Regions from separate parts of the Paenarthrobacter sp. AT5 genome, predicted to be linked through region 1. Evidence: riboswitches for the same ligand, from Rfam matches in the RefSeq annotation. Region 1 holds a riboswitch; each other region holds the start of a gene.
The links. Region 1 has a riboswitch for S-adenosylmethionine ahead of RI444_RS06640 (homoserine O-acetyltransferase MetX). Riboswitches for the same ligand answer to the same signal wherever they lie in the genome.

Region 1 (4,205 bases):
CCAGCGTCCAGCACTTCATCCAGGACCGGATGCCGATCGGCCTGGTATTCGCCGGACTGCCTGCAGCCGTATCCGACCTGCTCAATGAAGGCGTTGCCACGTTCCTGCGCCGGGCCGACAAAATCGACCTCCATGCGGCGGGCATCCGCGACGTTGAACGGTCTTTCGCCTCCATCTTCGCCACCGCCGGCTTCCGTGTCCCGCCCCACCTGGTCCAAAAGGCAGCCGAGTCGACCGGTGGCTACCCCTTCTTGATCCAGCTCGTCGGCTACTTCCTCTGGCGCGAAGCGGAAAATAACAACGGCACGCTGACAGATGCCGAGGCGGACCGCGCGGTACAGGCCGCCCACAGGCGCAATGCCCGCACGGTCATCGAAGCCGCACTCTCAACCGTGTCGGCAAAGGACCTCCAGTTCCTTCGCGCAATGGCGCAGGATGACGGTCCTTCGATCGCCGGAGACCTTGGAGAGAGGCTGAAGGCAAAGACCAATCTAGTCGCCAACTATCGCTCGCGCCTGCTCGCCGCCGGCCTGGTGGAACCTGCCGGCCACGGGAAGATCGATTTCGCGATACCGGGCCTTCGACAGTATTTGCGCAATCTGAACACAGACTAGTCATCTCACGGTACTAGTGCGCCGAGCCCGATCCCGTAGGCTGCCAAAACAAGTCATCGGTGTAGGCTCGTATCAAGGGCCTGGGCTTCGTATACATCTTGATGGGATCATTTTTCGCGTTCGGAGCTCTCTGGACCCTACTCACGTCGGCAAAGTAGTTCTCTTTTTGGTTTGTCTGGCGCTCCCCAACCTGGAGGTTTGATGGTTGGGCTGCCGCGGCGGCGAAGCCCTGACGCGACGGGGCTAAGCTGGGATAGGACCTAGGAGGGCTCCACTGTGAACAATCTGATCTTCTGGATCATCGTCTGCTCATGGGTGATTCCAGTTGGAATCCGCATGTACAACCGGTCCAAGGCGCGCCGAATCCATAACGACGGCTTCCGTGGCTACCCGCCGCAGAACCTTCCCGGGCCAGGCTACCCGCCGCAGAACTACCCCGGCCAGGCCTATCCGCCGCAGAACTACCCCGGGTATCCGACGGGACCCGCCGACATCGGCCCGGCTGATGCAACGCCGCCGGAGGTACCGCCGTCGGGCGCTTCACCACAGGTGCCGCCCCCGGCAAGTGGAGGCTCTGCGCCGCAGGGCTACCGGGCGCGGAAGCTCGCAGAGCTGGACGCGAAGTTCAGCAACGGCGAGATCGCCATGGAGGACTACATGAAGCAGCGCGGCGAGATCATGAACGGCTGAAGTCTTCGGCAAAGAAGGCTGCGCCCAGCTGGCCCGCGAGCTGGCCGATCTCCGTGAGGAAGCCGTCGTGCCCGATGGGGGCTTCGATGATGTGGACCGGGACGTCGCCCGGCAAGGCTTCGGCGAGTTCGTGCGACTGTGCCGGGAAGTAGAGCCGGTCGGAGTTCACGGCCGCCACAAAAAACTGTGCCGTGGCCCGGGACAACGCTTCCTTGAGCGGGCCGCGTCCCCGCCTGACGTCGTGGGACATCAGGGCCTCGGTGATCGCGATGTAGCTGTTGGCATCGAAGCGGCGCACCAGCTTGGTGCCCTGGTGGTCCAAGTAACTCTCCACCTGGTAGCGCCCCCGCTCCCCCAGCACGGCGGCGGCCAGCGGTTTCTCCTGCGGCTGCGCTTCCCGGCCGAAGCGGAGGTCCAGCTCCAGCGCGGAACGATACGTGATGTGGGCAATCCGCCGCGCCAAGGCAAGGCCGGTTTCAGGTGCCGGGCCATGGTAGTAGTCACCGTTGTTGAAGTTCGGATCCTGGCGGATTGCGAGCGTCTGTGCCTGCGCAAACGCGATCTGCTCCGCGGTGCTGTAGGCACCTACGGAAATCACGGCGCAGCGCTCCACCCTGTTCGGGAAGGTCACTGCCCATTCCAAGGCGCGCGCCCCGCCCATCGAGCCGCCCAGCACTGCATGCCACTGCCGGATCCCCAAGGCGTCGGCGAGCCGGGCTTCGGCCACTGTGCTGTCGCGCAGGGTCACCAGTGGGAAACGGGAGCCCCAGGGCTTGCCGTCCGGGGCTTGCGACGACGGCCCTGTGCTGCCGTAGCAGCCGCCCACGATGTTGATGGAAATGACAAAGAACCTGTTGGTGTCGATCGTTGCGCCCGGGCCAACGAGCTGCTCCCACCAGCCTTCCTCGTCCGAGGCGCCGCGTGCAACATGCGTACTACCCGTCAGGGCGTGCTCCACGAGGACGGCGTTTGAGGCGTCGGCATTGAGCTTGCCCCAGGTCTCATAGGCCAGGACAACGTCCGGGAGAAACCCGCCGGCTTCCAGCTCCAGGGAACCCACGCGGGCGTATTTGACGGTTCCGTCCTGTTCTTCCGACGTGGGAAGGGATGTAGCAGTAATGGTCATTCCTTTGACACCTAAACCTCGCGCTTGCCCGCCGCCGTTATTGCGGCCGGCCAGGTCCTCACCCGGGGCACCCCACCGCGGAGGAGGGTTGCCGGCCAGCAAGCCGGGGCTGATCGCTGGCACTCATGACCTAACACCTAGAGTTTAGGAAGAGAACGGCCGTTCTGGCGAAGAATGTGACAGCAGTATGACGGTTCAGGGCGTTTTAGTTCACGAACGCGCACGTGAAGGGGCCGCCCGGCGAAGAATCCTCAATCCGGGCGGCCCGCCGCGACGCACGTCAGGCGGGTTCAGGCACCCTTTGCCGCGCGGAATCCTGCCTCGAGATCGGCAATGATGTCATCGATGTGCTCGATTCCCACGGACAGGCGGACGAGGCCCGGGTTCACTCCGGCAACAGCCTGCTGTTCCGCGGTCAGCTGGCTGTGGGTGGTCGACGCCGGGTGGATGACCAGGGAACGGACATCACCGATGTTTGCCACATGGGAGTGCAGTTCCAAGGCATCGACGAAGCGCTTGCCGGCTTCGACGCCACCCTTGATGGTGAAGGCAACAACGGCTCCCGTGCCGCGGGGACCGTACTTGCGGCCACGGTCGTACCAGGGGCTTGACGGCAGGCCCGCATAGGCGACCGCTTCGACGTCGTCACGGGCTTCAAGCCATTCGGCCACCTTGGTGGCGTTGGCCACGTGACGCTCCACCCGCAGGCTCAAGGTTTCCAGGCCTTGGGCAATAAGGAAGGCGTTGAACGGCGATACTGCGGAACCAAGGTCGCGCAGCAACTGGACGCGGGCCTTCAGGATGTAGGAAAGGTTGGCGCCGAGGGCGCCGTCCTTGCCGAGGTCGCGGGCGTAGACCAGGCCGTTGTAGCTGGGGTCGGGAGTGTTGAAGTTCGGGAAGCGCTCCGGGTCCTGGCTGAAGTCGAAGTTTCCGGAATCCACGATCACCCCGGCAATGGCAGCACCATGGCCGCCCAGGTACTTGGTAGCCGAGTGGACCACAATGTCCGCACCCCACTCGATGGGACGGATCAGGTAAGGCGTGGAAAGCGTGTTGTCCACGATCAGCGGGACACCCGCTTCATGGGCAACCGCGGCGACGCCTTCGATGTCCAGCACGTCCTGGCGGGGGTTGGAAACAACTTCGCCGAAGAAAAGCTTGGTGTTGGGCTGCACGGCGTTGCGCCACTGCTCCAGGTTGTCCGGATCCTCGACGAAGGTCACGGAAATACCGAACTTCTTCAGGGTGTGCGCCAGGAGGTTGTAGGTTCCGCCGTACAGGCTGGGGCTCGCCACCACGTGATCGCCGGCCTCAGCGATGTTCAGGATCGCGAAAGTCTCCGCCGCCTGGCCCGAGCTGAGCAACAGGGCCCCGAGCCCGCCCTCAAGGCTCGCAATGCGCTGTTCCACTGCGTCCTGGGTGGGGTTGCCAATGCGGGTGTAGATGGGAGCCAGTTCCGCCAACGCGAACCGGTTGGCGGCACTCTCAGCACTGGGGAACACGAAGGAAGTGGTCTGGTAAATCGGCAACGAGCGCGCACCGGTTGCAGCATCCGGCTCCTGGCCTGCGTGGATCTGGCGGGTTTCGAAAGACCATCCCTGGGACATGACTGGCTCCTCTTCGTAGCGCATGGGTTTAGTAACGGGGAGTGCTTGGAACTGCGGCCAGTCTAGGAAGCCGGCACGGAATTACCCACCTTTATGACGAAGACAGTATTTTTCGGTCTTTCCGCGACGCGACAGGGCCGGGGTCGGCGCCACGCCTCAGGGCACGCC
Region 2 (4,205 bases), 2.0 Mb from region 1:
CTCGCCGGAGGCCGCCACGTGCTCCACGACTTCCCGTGAACGGCCGATCAAAGTCAGGGCATCATGGTTGAGTTTCACGTGGCAGGAGTCGTCCGCCGCCGCCATGGCGATGCTTTCTGCATGCACTGGCGCCGTCCCGATCAGCAGCACCTTCGACTCCGGAAACATGGTCAGAAATCCAGGAGATTCTGCCGGAAACCGCCGTTGCCATAGCTTTTCCTCAGCAGGCCGCGGCGACGAAGTTCGGGAGTCAGTTTGTCCAGGACCCCATGCACCGTCACCGGATCGACGAACCCGGAAAACAGGAAGCCGTCACCGCCCACGGCCTCGCCCGTCTCCTCGAGGTAGTCGGCGATCTCTCCGGCGGTCCCGATGATCGAATCACCGGCGCCGCCGCTGCGGGCCTGCAGGATCTGCCGCAGCGTGGACCCGGGAGGAGCCGCTTTGGCGAAGTGTTCCAGCGTTCCTTGGTTACTGTTGGTGCTCAGCTCGGGGAGGGGCTGATCGAGGTCGAATTGCTTGAAGTCGATCACCGAAAGGTAGGAGATCGAGTTGAGCTGGCTGTCGATGTCCCGCTGCGTCAGCTCCTTGCGCCGTGCCCGCAGTTCCTCCCCCTCCGCAGCAGACCCCACCACGGTGGGCTTGAGGACAAAAAGTACCTTGACGTCGTCGGGATTCCGTCCTGCATTTGCGGCTTCGGCACGGATGGAATCGCGGTAGGCCTTCATCCCGTCGACGCCCCGGGCCAGGGCGATTGCGACGTCGGCGTGGCCACCCGCGAACGCCTTGCCCCGGGGCGATGCACCGGCCTGCACCAGTACGGGTTCCTCGGGAAGGGGTGCCGTATTCAGCGGACCCCGGACCTTGAAAAACTGCCCGTCGTGGTTGATGGGATGGACTTTGGTGTGGTCCGCAAACCGGCCTGCCTCCACGTCCTCCAGCACGGCGTCCGGTTCCCAGCTCCGCCAAAGCCGCCGGACGACGTCGACGAATTCCTCCGCCTTCTCGTAACGCAGGTCGTGCTCGATCTGCTGGTCCAGTCCGTAATTCTGCGCGGCGAGGTCGCTGCCGGAGGTCACCACGTTCCAGCCGAGTTGGCCCTCGGAGAAATGCTGCAGGGTGGCAAGGAGCCTGGCCGCGGTGAAAGGCGGGTAGAAGGACGCGCTGATGGTGGGCACAATGCCGAGGTGTTCCGTCGCGGACAGCAGGTACGGCACCAGGGCCAAGGGATCGTGCTTCGGAGCGAAGGACGCGTGCGCGAGCGACACTTCCGCGGTGCCGCCGTACGTGTCCGGGACGGTGAGTGAATCTTCGATGATGAACAGGTCCAGCCCCGACCGTTCAAAAGCCCTGACCGCCTCCTGGTAGAGCGCAGGCTTCTTCCAGTCATAGCCAAGGCTGTAGCCGGGAGTCCCCCAGCCCTGGACACCGAATCCATGGCCCACGAACCATCCGAAATGCAGCATGGGCTTGAGTGTAGAACTGCTCTGTCCGTTCACCGCGACCTGATTTCATGCGAAGTTACAGGGGGTCGTATTGCGTCAATTATGCTCCCGTGACGTCTTAAATGGTCCAGTCCCGGCGGCCGGTCCGGTTACGCAACATGACGACGGCGGGACACCCGCCACATGCGTCGCAACGGCCGCGGATGTTATTTTCTTCTTGAGTAATGAGTACCAGCGCCAAGCCCTGACTTGCTGGTCGGCAACCCTCTCCCGCGGCGGGGTGCCTCAGGTGACTACTCGGCGTATTCGACACTTCGAACTGCAAGCGTGACTGAGGAGCACATTAATGCCTGAACCCATCGAAGAGAGACTTTCCTACCGTTTGATCACGGGCCCGGACACCCGGGACTTCTGCGAACGGATCAGCAACGCCCTCGCTGAAGGCTACGTCCTGCATGGCAGCCCGTCGGCCACCTTCAACGGAACGGACGTCATCGTGGCACAGGCAGTGGTGTTGCCTGCCGCCGTCGCCAGCGCGGATGCCGCCGTGGCCAATGCCGTGGATGAGCTGGAGAACTACGAGGACGAGGCAGCATTCGAGGGCCACGCATGAGCTACGCCGGAGACCTGACCCCGCAGGATGCCTGGGCGAAGCTGCAGGACGGTGCCATCCTGGTGGACGTCCGCACCGAGGGCGAGTGGGCCCACATCGGCATCCCCGACACCAAGGCCACGGAAAACGATCCCCTGTTCATCCAGTGGAACCTTGCAGGCGGCGTCCCGAACTCCCGCTTCATCGAAGACCTGCAGCAACAGGCACCCGAGGGAGACGGCGTTGAGCTTGTGTTCCTTTGCCGGTCCGGCCAGCGCTCCATTGCTGCGGCCATCGCCGCAACCCAGGCAGGTTTCACCGCCTACAACGTCCTCGAAGGCTTCGAAGGTGAACCGGACCGTTACGGCGAACGAACCGTCAACGGCTGGAAAAACCGCGGCCTGCCAACCAACCTTGGAAACGAATAAGAAGTGACTTTCAACCCTGACGCCGCCGGCTGGAATCCAGACACCCAAGCCGTTCGCGGTGGCCTTGACCGTACCAATTTCCAGGAAACGGCGGAGCCCGTCTTCCTCAACTCCGGCTTCGTCTACGAGTCGGCTGCAGCTGCCGAGCGCGCCTTCACCGGAGAAGACGAACGATTCGTCTACTCCCGCTACGGCAACCCCTCCGTTGCCACCTTCCAGGAGCGGCTGCGTCTCCTTGAAGGCACCGAAGCCTGCTTCGCGACGGCGTCGGGCATGTCCGCAGTCTTCACCGCCCTTGGTGCCTTGCTGGGCGCCGGCGACCGGGTGGTTGCCGCCCGCTCGCTCTTTGGCTCCTGCTTCGTGATCCTCAACGAGATCCTGCCGCGGTGGGGCGTGGAGACGGTGTTCGTAGACGGCCCCGACCTGGACCAGTGGCGCGCTGCCCTCTCCGAGCCCACCACCGCGGTGTTCTTCGAGTCCCCCTCCAACCCGATGCAGGAGATCGTGGACATCGCAGCCGTCAGCGAGCTCGCGCACGCCGCCGGGGCAACAGTGGTGGTGGACAACGTCTTTGCCACTCCCCTGCTCCAGCGCTGCGGCGAGCTCGGCGCCGACGTCATTGTGTACTCCGGCACGAAGCACATCGACGGCCAAGGCCGCGTACTGGGCGGCGCGATCCTGGGCACCAAGGAGTTCATCGAAGGCCCGGTCAAGCAACTCATGCGGCACACCGGGCCGTCATTGTCCGCGTTCAACGCGTGGGTGCTGACCAAGGGCCTGGAGACCATGGGCCTGCGGGTGAACCACAGTTCCGCCTCTGCGCTGAAGATTGCCGAATGGCTGGAAGATCAGCCTGCGATCAACTGGGTCAAATACCCCTTGCTCACATCCCACCCGCAGTATGAGCTGGCCGCCAAGCAGATGAAGGCCGGCGGTACCGTGTTGACGTTCGAGCTTTCGCCGTCGTCCGGCCGCTCCGCCAAGGAAGCCGCGTTCGCTTTGCTCGACGGGTTGCGGGTCATCGACATCTCCAACAACCTGGGCGACTCGAAGTCGCTCATTACCCACCCGGCTACCACCACCCACAGGGCCATGGGACCCGAAGGCCGTGCAGCCATCGGGCTCTCCGACGGCGTGGTCCGGTTGTCCGTTGGGCTCGAGGACGTCAACGACCTCATCCTGGATCTGGAGAAGGCCCTCAAACAGGTCTAATCTCATGCCATGAGGCATCCATACCGCCGCGCGGGGGCTGTCATTGTTGCGGGTTCGGTCGTGTGGCTGGCGGGAATATCTCCGGTGCCCCGCGTCTATACCACCCACGATCCGGCCGAGCGTTTGAGGCTGCTTCTGCGGGGTGAGCGGGGATGGGTGACCGGCCACCACGTGGCCGCAGCCGGGACCGCGGCCGTGCCGATTGGATTCGCCGCCTTGGCACGGGCCATGCCTGACGCCAAGGCCAAGCACTGGGTAGAGGCCTCGGCTGCGGCGCTCCTGGCCGGAGCTCCGCTGTTTGTGTACAGCCTGTCCCGGAGGGCGTCGGACCTTGAACGGTTTGCGTATCGTCGCGGCTCGAATGTTCCGTTCCTGGGCTACTCATGGCTGCACATCGCCGGCCTGGCCGCCCTCGGCACCGGCTTGCTGCGATCGCCGGCAGAGCGCTGGGTGGGGCTGACGGCCAGCAGTGCTGCGGTACTTTTCGCCGGCATCCTGCTCAAGGCCAAGGACATTCCGCCGTTCGTC
Region 3 (4,205 bases), 1.6 Mb from region 1:
CCGGCATGCATGATGCGTGAAAGGCGATGAACCCAGGCCACGGAGGTGTCCAGTTGGTTCCAGATGAGGCCGAGCGTTCCGTGCGGACGGAGGATCCGGGCAATCTCGGTACTTGCCTTGAGCGGATCGCACCAGTGCCAGGCCTGGGCGACACTGACGACGTCGAAAACTGAGTCCGCCAGTCCCGTCACTTCGGCAGTACCTTCAACGGCGTGCGCCTGCGGGCAGTTCTTCCGCAGCTGGTCCAGCATGTCCGCGGAAGGGTCGACGGCGCTGACCTGCAGGCCCCGGTCGAGCAGCAGTGTTGTGAATTTGCCTGTCCCTGCGCCAATATCGGCTGCGGTCCGTGCGTTCGGGGGCAGCAGCCAATCGACGGAATCCGCCGGGTACCCGGGGCGGACCCGATCATAATGTTCGCCGCCGTCCTGGAAGCTCTGCCCCAGCTCCCGACGTCGGTGCGCGTGCAGCTTTGGGCCGCCGGCGCGTCCGGCGCGTCCGGCACCTCCGGAAGAAACCGGGAGGCCGGAGGGCAGTGATCCTCCGGATTCGTTGCTTGAACGCGTGGACACGCGGGGGACTCCTTCAGCGGCAGTAGTCAGGGATACCCAAAGAATCTACCGCAGCAACGTGGCGCCAAGGCCGGGAAGGCTCCTAGTCCACGGTGCAGGGAGCGGCCCCGGCGGTTCCGGGCGTATTGGGCGCCCACTCCGGGTAGCTGCGGTGATCGTTTGCGGGGACCCAACGGCCCTCGTCCACGACGTAATCCCAGCCAAGTCCGGTGGTCTTCAGTTGCCGGATGCCGGCCAGCAGCCTGGCAGCGTCCTCAAGCCGGGAGCCGACGCCGAAGCTGGCGCGCAGTGAACCGGACGGCAAGCCGAGGCGCTTCAGGAGCGGGTGGGCGCAGAAACGGCCATCGCGCAGGCCCACGCCGTGCTCGGCGGCCAGGTAAGCCGCCACCAGTCCCGCGTCGAAGCCTTCAACGGAGAAGTTGACGACGCCGATGGTGTCGGTGGAATCACTGAAGATCCGGTGGACGGTGACCCCTTCAATGGATTCCAAGCCCTCAACCAGGAAGGATCGGATTGCCACCTCATGGTTGTGCCAGTCCTGTTGGTCCAAGCCGGCCAGCACCTGGGTAGCCCGCGCCAAGGTGGCTGCCCCCAGGACGTTGGGGGAGCCGCCCTCGTGCCGGGCCGGACCAGTTGCCCAGCTCACCGAATCCAGGCGCGCTTCACGAACGGCGCCGCCGCCGGCAAGGTGGGGGGTTCCGGCGTCGAGCCAATCGGGACGGCCGACCACGACGCCTGCGCCGAAGGGCGCGTAGAGCTTGTGCCCCGAGAAGACGACGTAGTCCACGTCGCTCTCGGAAATGTTGATGCGCCGGTGCGGGGCGAGCTGGGCTGCATCGACGACGATCCGCGCGTCGAACTCATGCGCCAACGCTGCGAGCTCTGCAATCGGCAGGATTTCGCCGGTGACGTTGGAAGCGCCGGTCACAGCGAGCAGGGATATTCCGCCCTGGCTCAATTCATCGCGCAGGTTGGCGATGGTGGCAGACAACGTGGGGGAGGCGATGACGCTGCGGTGCGGTACGCCCTGCCAGGGAAGCAGGTTGGCGTGGTGCTCAATGTCGAGGTACAGCACTTCACCGGCCGGTGCGCCGTCAAGCTGGGGGAGGCATCCGGCGAGGAGGTTCAGCGAATCGGTGGTGTTGCGGGTGAAGATGACTGAATCATCCGGCCGGCCGCCAACGAAGTCCCGCACGATGTTCCGCGAGTTTTCATAGACGGACGTGCTGATTTGGGATGCGTAACCGGCGCCACGGTGCACACTGGCGTAATAGGGCAGGATTTCATTCAAGTAGGCAGAGACGATGGTCAGTGCCGGGGCCGACGCTCCGTAGTCAAGGTTTGCGTACCTGACGTGGCCCCCTTGGATCAGGGGAGCCTGCAGCTCTGCTCCTGTGACGGCGGCCAGCGGTCGCGCTGCGAGGGCTTCGTGGGCCGCGTGGTCATCTCCGAAAGCGGGCAGGACGGTGGAATCGAACGTAACAGTGCTCATGGGACCTCACTCAAGAAGGACCCCTCCAAGGGATCCGCGCTTGCCGTATCCGTTCCGGACCGGCCTGGTCGTCACCCGGGGCACCCCACCGCGAATGGAGGGTTGCCGGCCAGCAAACCGGGGTTTAGCGCTGGCACTCGTGACCTGTAGAAGAGACTAGGACACCTTCCGTGGACGATTCAAAGCGGGAGGAGTTTGTTAAGCGGTTTGTTACGGAGAGAGCCGAATCCCGTTTTGGTCGAATAATCGACGGCGATGGCACCCTGAAGTGGGTTTGTCGCCGTCGATTATTCGCAGCATTACGGTTCGGCTGTTGCCGGAGCGCGCTAAAGGAGATCGTCGATCTCCGGGTTGAGGCGCTTCAGGACCTCTGAGTGGAGGATGGAATTGGTGGCCAGCGCGTTGCCGCCGAAGGGGCCGTCTTCGCCCTCAAGCGAGGTGAACCTGCCGCCGGCCTCCGTGACGATCGGCACCAAGGCAGCCATGTCGTACAGGTTTAGTTCCGGTTCGCAGGCGATGTCTACGGCACCTTCGGCCACCAGGCAGTAGGACCAGAAATCCCCGAAGGCGCGGGTCCGCCAGACGTCGTCAGTGAGGGAAAGGAATTCGTCCAGGTTTCCGCGCTCCTTCCATCCCGAAAGGCTCGAGAAGGACAGTGACGCGTCCGCCAACGAAGAGACATTGGAGACTTTCAAACGGGTGGCCGACGCGAGGGACCGCCCTGTGTAGGCTCCCATGCCCTTGGCGGCCCACCAGCGTTTGCCGAGTGCCGGCGCGCTGACCACACCCACCACGGGCTCGTCCTCGTCAACGAGGGCGATCAAGGTCGCCCACACCGGCACCCCTCGAACAAAGTTCTTCGTCCCGTCGATGGGGTCGATGATCCAGCGCCGCGATCCATGGCCGCTGCTGCCGAACTCTTCGCCCAGCACGGCGTCGCGGGGACGCGAACGCGAGAGCTGGCCGCGGATGGCTTCCTCGGCGGCCTTGTCCGCATCGGTGACCGGCGTCAGGTCGGGTTTGGTTTCGATCTGCAGGTCCAGGGCCTTGAACCGGTCCATGGTCTGGGCGTCCACCGAATCGGCCAGGACGTGGGCCAGCCGCAGGTCATCGTTGTAACTGGAAACGGGTTGGGTCATGCCACCAAACTATCGCGAAACAATCCCTGCACCCGGGAAGTGGTGCTTTTCCCGTCTCAGTTGACGGTGCCGAGTTCCTTGGTTTCCTTCGCCTCCAGGCGTGGGTCCGCTCCGAGGAGCCGGCGCAGGGACGCCAGCCTTGCGGTGCCGGAAGGTCCGGCATGCCCTTCGTTGACCCAGGCGTCCAGTCCGCAGTTGACGGCGTTGGCGTCGTGTTTGCAGCCCCGTTCGCAGTCTTCGGTACCGGGCTCGAGGTCCGGGAAGGAGTGCAGGATCCGGTCCGGGTCGACGTGGGCCAATCCGAAGGAACGGATGCCGGGAGTATCGATGATCCAGCTGCCCGAAGGAGCGTCGGCCAGCTTGAGGGCCAGGGCCGACGATGAAGTATGCCGGCCGCGGCCCGTCACGGCGTTGACTCCGCCGGTTGCCCGTTCCGCGCCCGTCAGCGCATTGACCATGGTGGACTTGCCGACGCCGGAGTGCCCCAGCATGACGGTCACTTTTCCATCGAGGTGGTCCCGCAGGCGGGACACCGCTTCGCTGTCGAGCCGGGCGGACAAGCCGTCGTCCGAGCGGGCATCGATGCCGGATGCCTGTGAATCCGCCGTGCGGCTGATGATGACCGGAAAGTCCAGGCTGAGGTAGTTCGAAAGAAGTTCCGCCGGATCCTTGACGTCCGCCTTGGTGATGAGCAGCAGCGGCTCTATGCCGGCGTCGTAGGCTGCCACCAAGGCGCGGTCGATGAAACCTGTACGCGGCTCCGGGTTGGCCGCGGCCACCACCACTACCAGCTGGTCGGCGTTCGCCACCACTACCCGCTCGATCGGGTCCGTGTCATCGGCGCTGCGACGCAACAGGGTCCGGCGTTCTTCGACGCGGACCAGCCGCGCCAGGGTATCGGGGCTGCCGGAGACATCGCCCACCAAGGCAACGAAATCGCCCGGAACCACCGGCGTGCGGCGGAGTTCGCGGGCCCTGGCTGCAATGACTACGCGTTCGTTGTCA

Region 2: it holds a riboswitch for S-adenosylmethionine, as region 1 does, so the genes downstream of both, RI444_RS19160 (DUF1737 domain-containing protein) here and RI444_RS06640 (homoserine O-acetyltransferase MetX) in region 1, are expected to answer to the same signal.
Region 3: it holds a riboswitch for S-adenosylmethionine, as region 1 does, so the genes downstream of both, RI444_RS14270 (aminotransferase class V-fold PLP-dependent enzyme) here and RI444_RS06640 (homoserine O-acetyltransferase MetX) in region 1, are expected to answer to the same signal.

What each region holds. Positions count from the first base shown of each region.
Region 1 is NZ_CP136441.1:1,459,275-1,463,479, reverse strand. Features, by position in the region: gene RI444_RS06650 (ATP-binding protein) at 1-614, shown strand, start outside; gene RI444_RS06645 (hypothetical protein) at 891-1,304, shown strand; gene RI444_RS06640 (homoserine O-acetyltransferase MetX) at 1,291-2,430, opposite strand; SAM riboswitch class IV at 2,446-2,561, opposite strand; gene RI444_RS06635 (bifunctional o-acetylhomoserine/o-acetylserine sulfhydrylase) at 2,721-4,037, opposite strand.
Region 2 is NZ_CP136441.1:4,116,646-4,120,850, forward strand. Features, by position in the region: gene RI444_RS19150 (aromatic amino acid ammonia-lyase) at 1-168, opposite strand, end outside; gene RI444_RS19155 (NtaA/DmoA family FMN-dependent monooxygenase) at 171-1,499, opposite strand; SAM riboswitch class IV at 1,666-1,779, shown strand; gene RI444_RS19160 (DUF1737 domain-containing protein) at 1,792-2,058, shown strand; gene RI444_RS19165 (rhodanese-like domain-containing protein) at 2,055-2,465, shown strand; gene RI444_RS19170 (O-succinylhomoserine sulfhydrylase) at 2,469-3,677, shown strand; gene RI444_RS19175 (hypothetical protein) at 3,687-4,205, shown strand, end outside.
Region 3 is NZ_CP136441.1:3,096,567-3,100,771, reverse strand. Features, by position in the region: gene RI444_RS14275 (class I SAM-dependent methyltransferase) at 1-533, opposite strand, end outside; gene RI444_RS14270 (aminotransferase class V-fold PLP-dependent enzyme) at 652-2,061, opposite strand; SAM riboswitch class IV at 2,093-2,206, opposite strand; gene hisN (histidinol-phosphatase) at 2,388-3,200, opposite strand; gene RI444_RS14260 (ribosome small subunit-dependent GTPase A) at 3,257-4,205, opposite strand, start outside.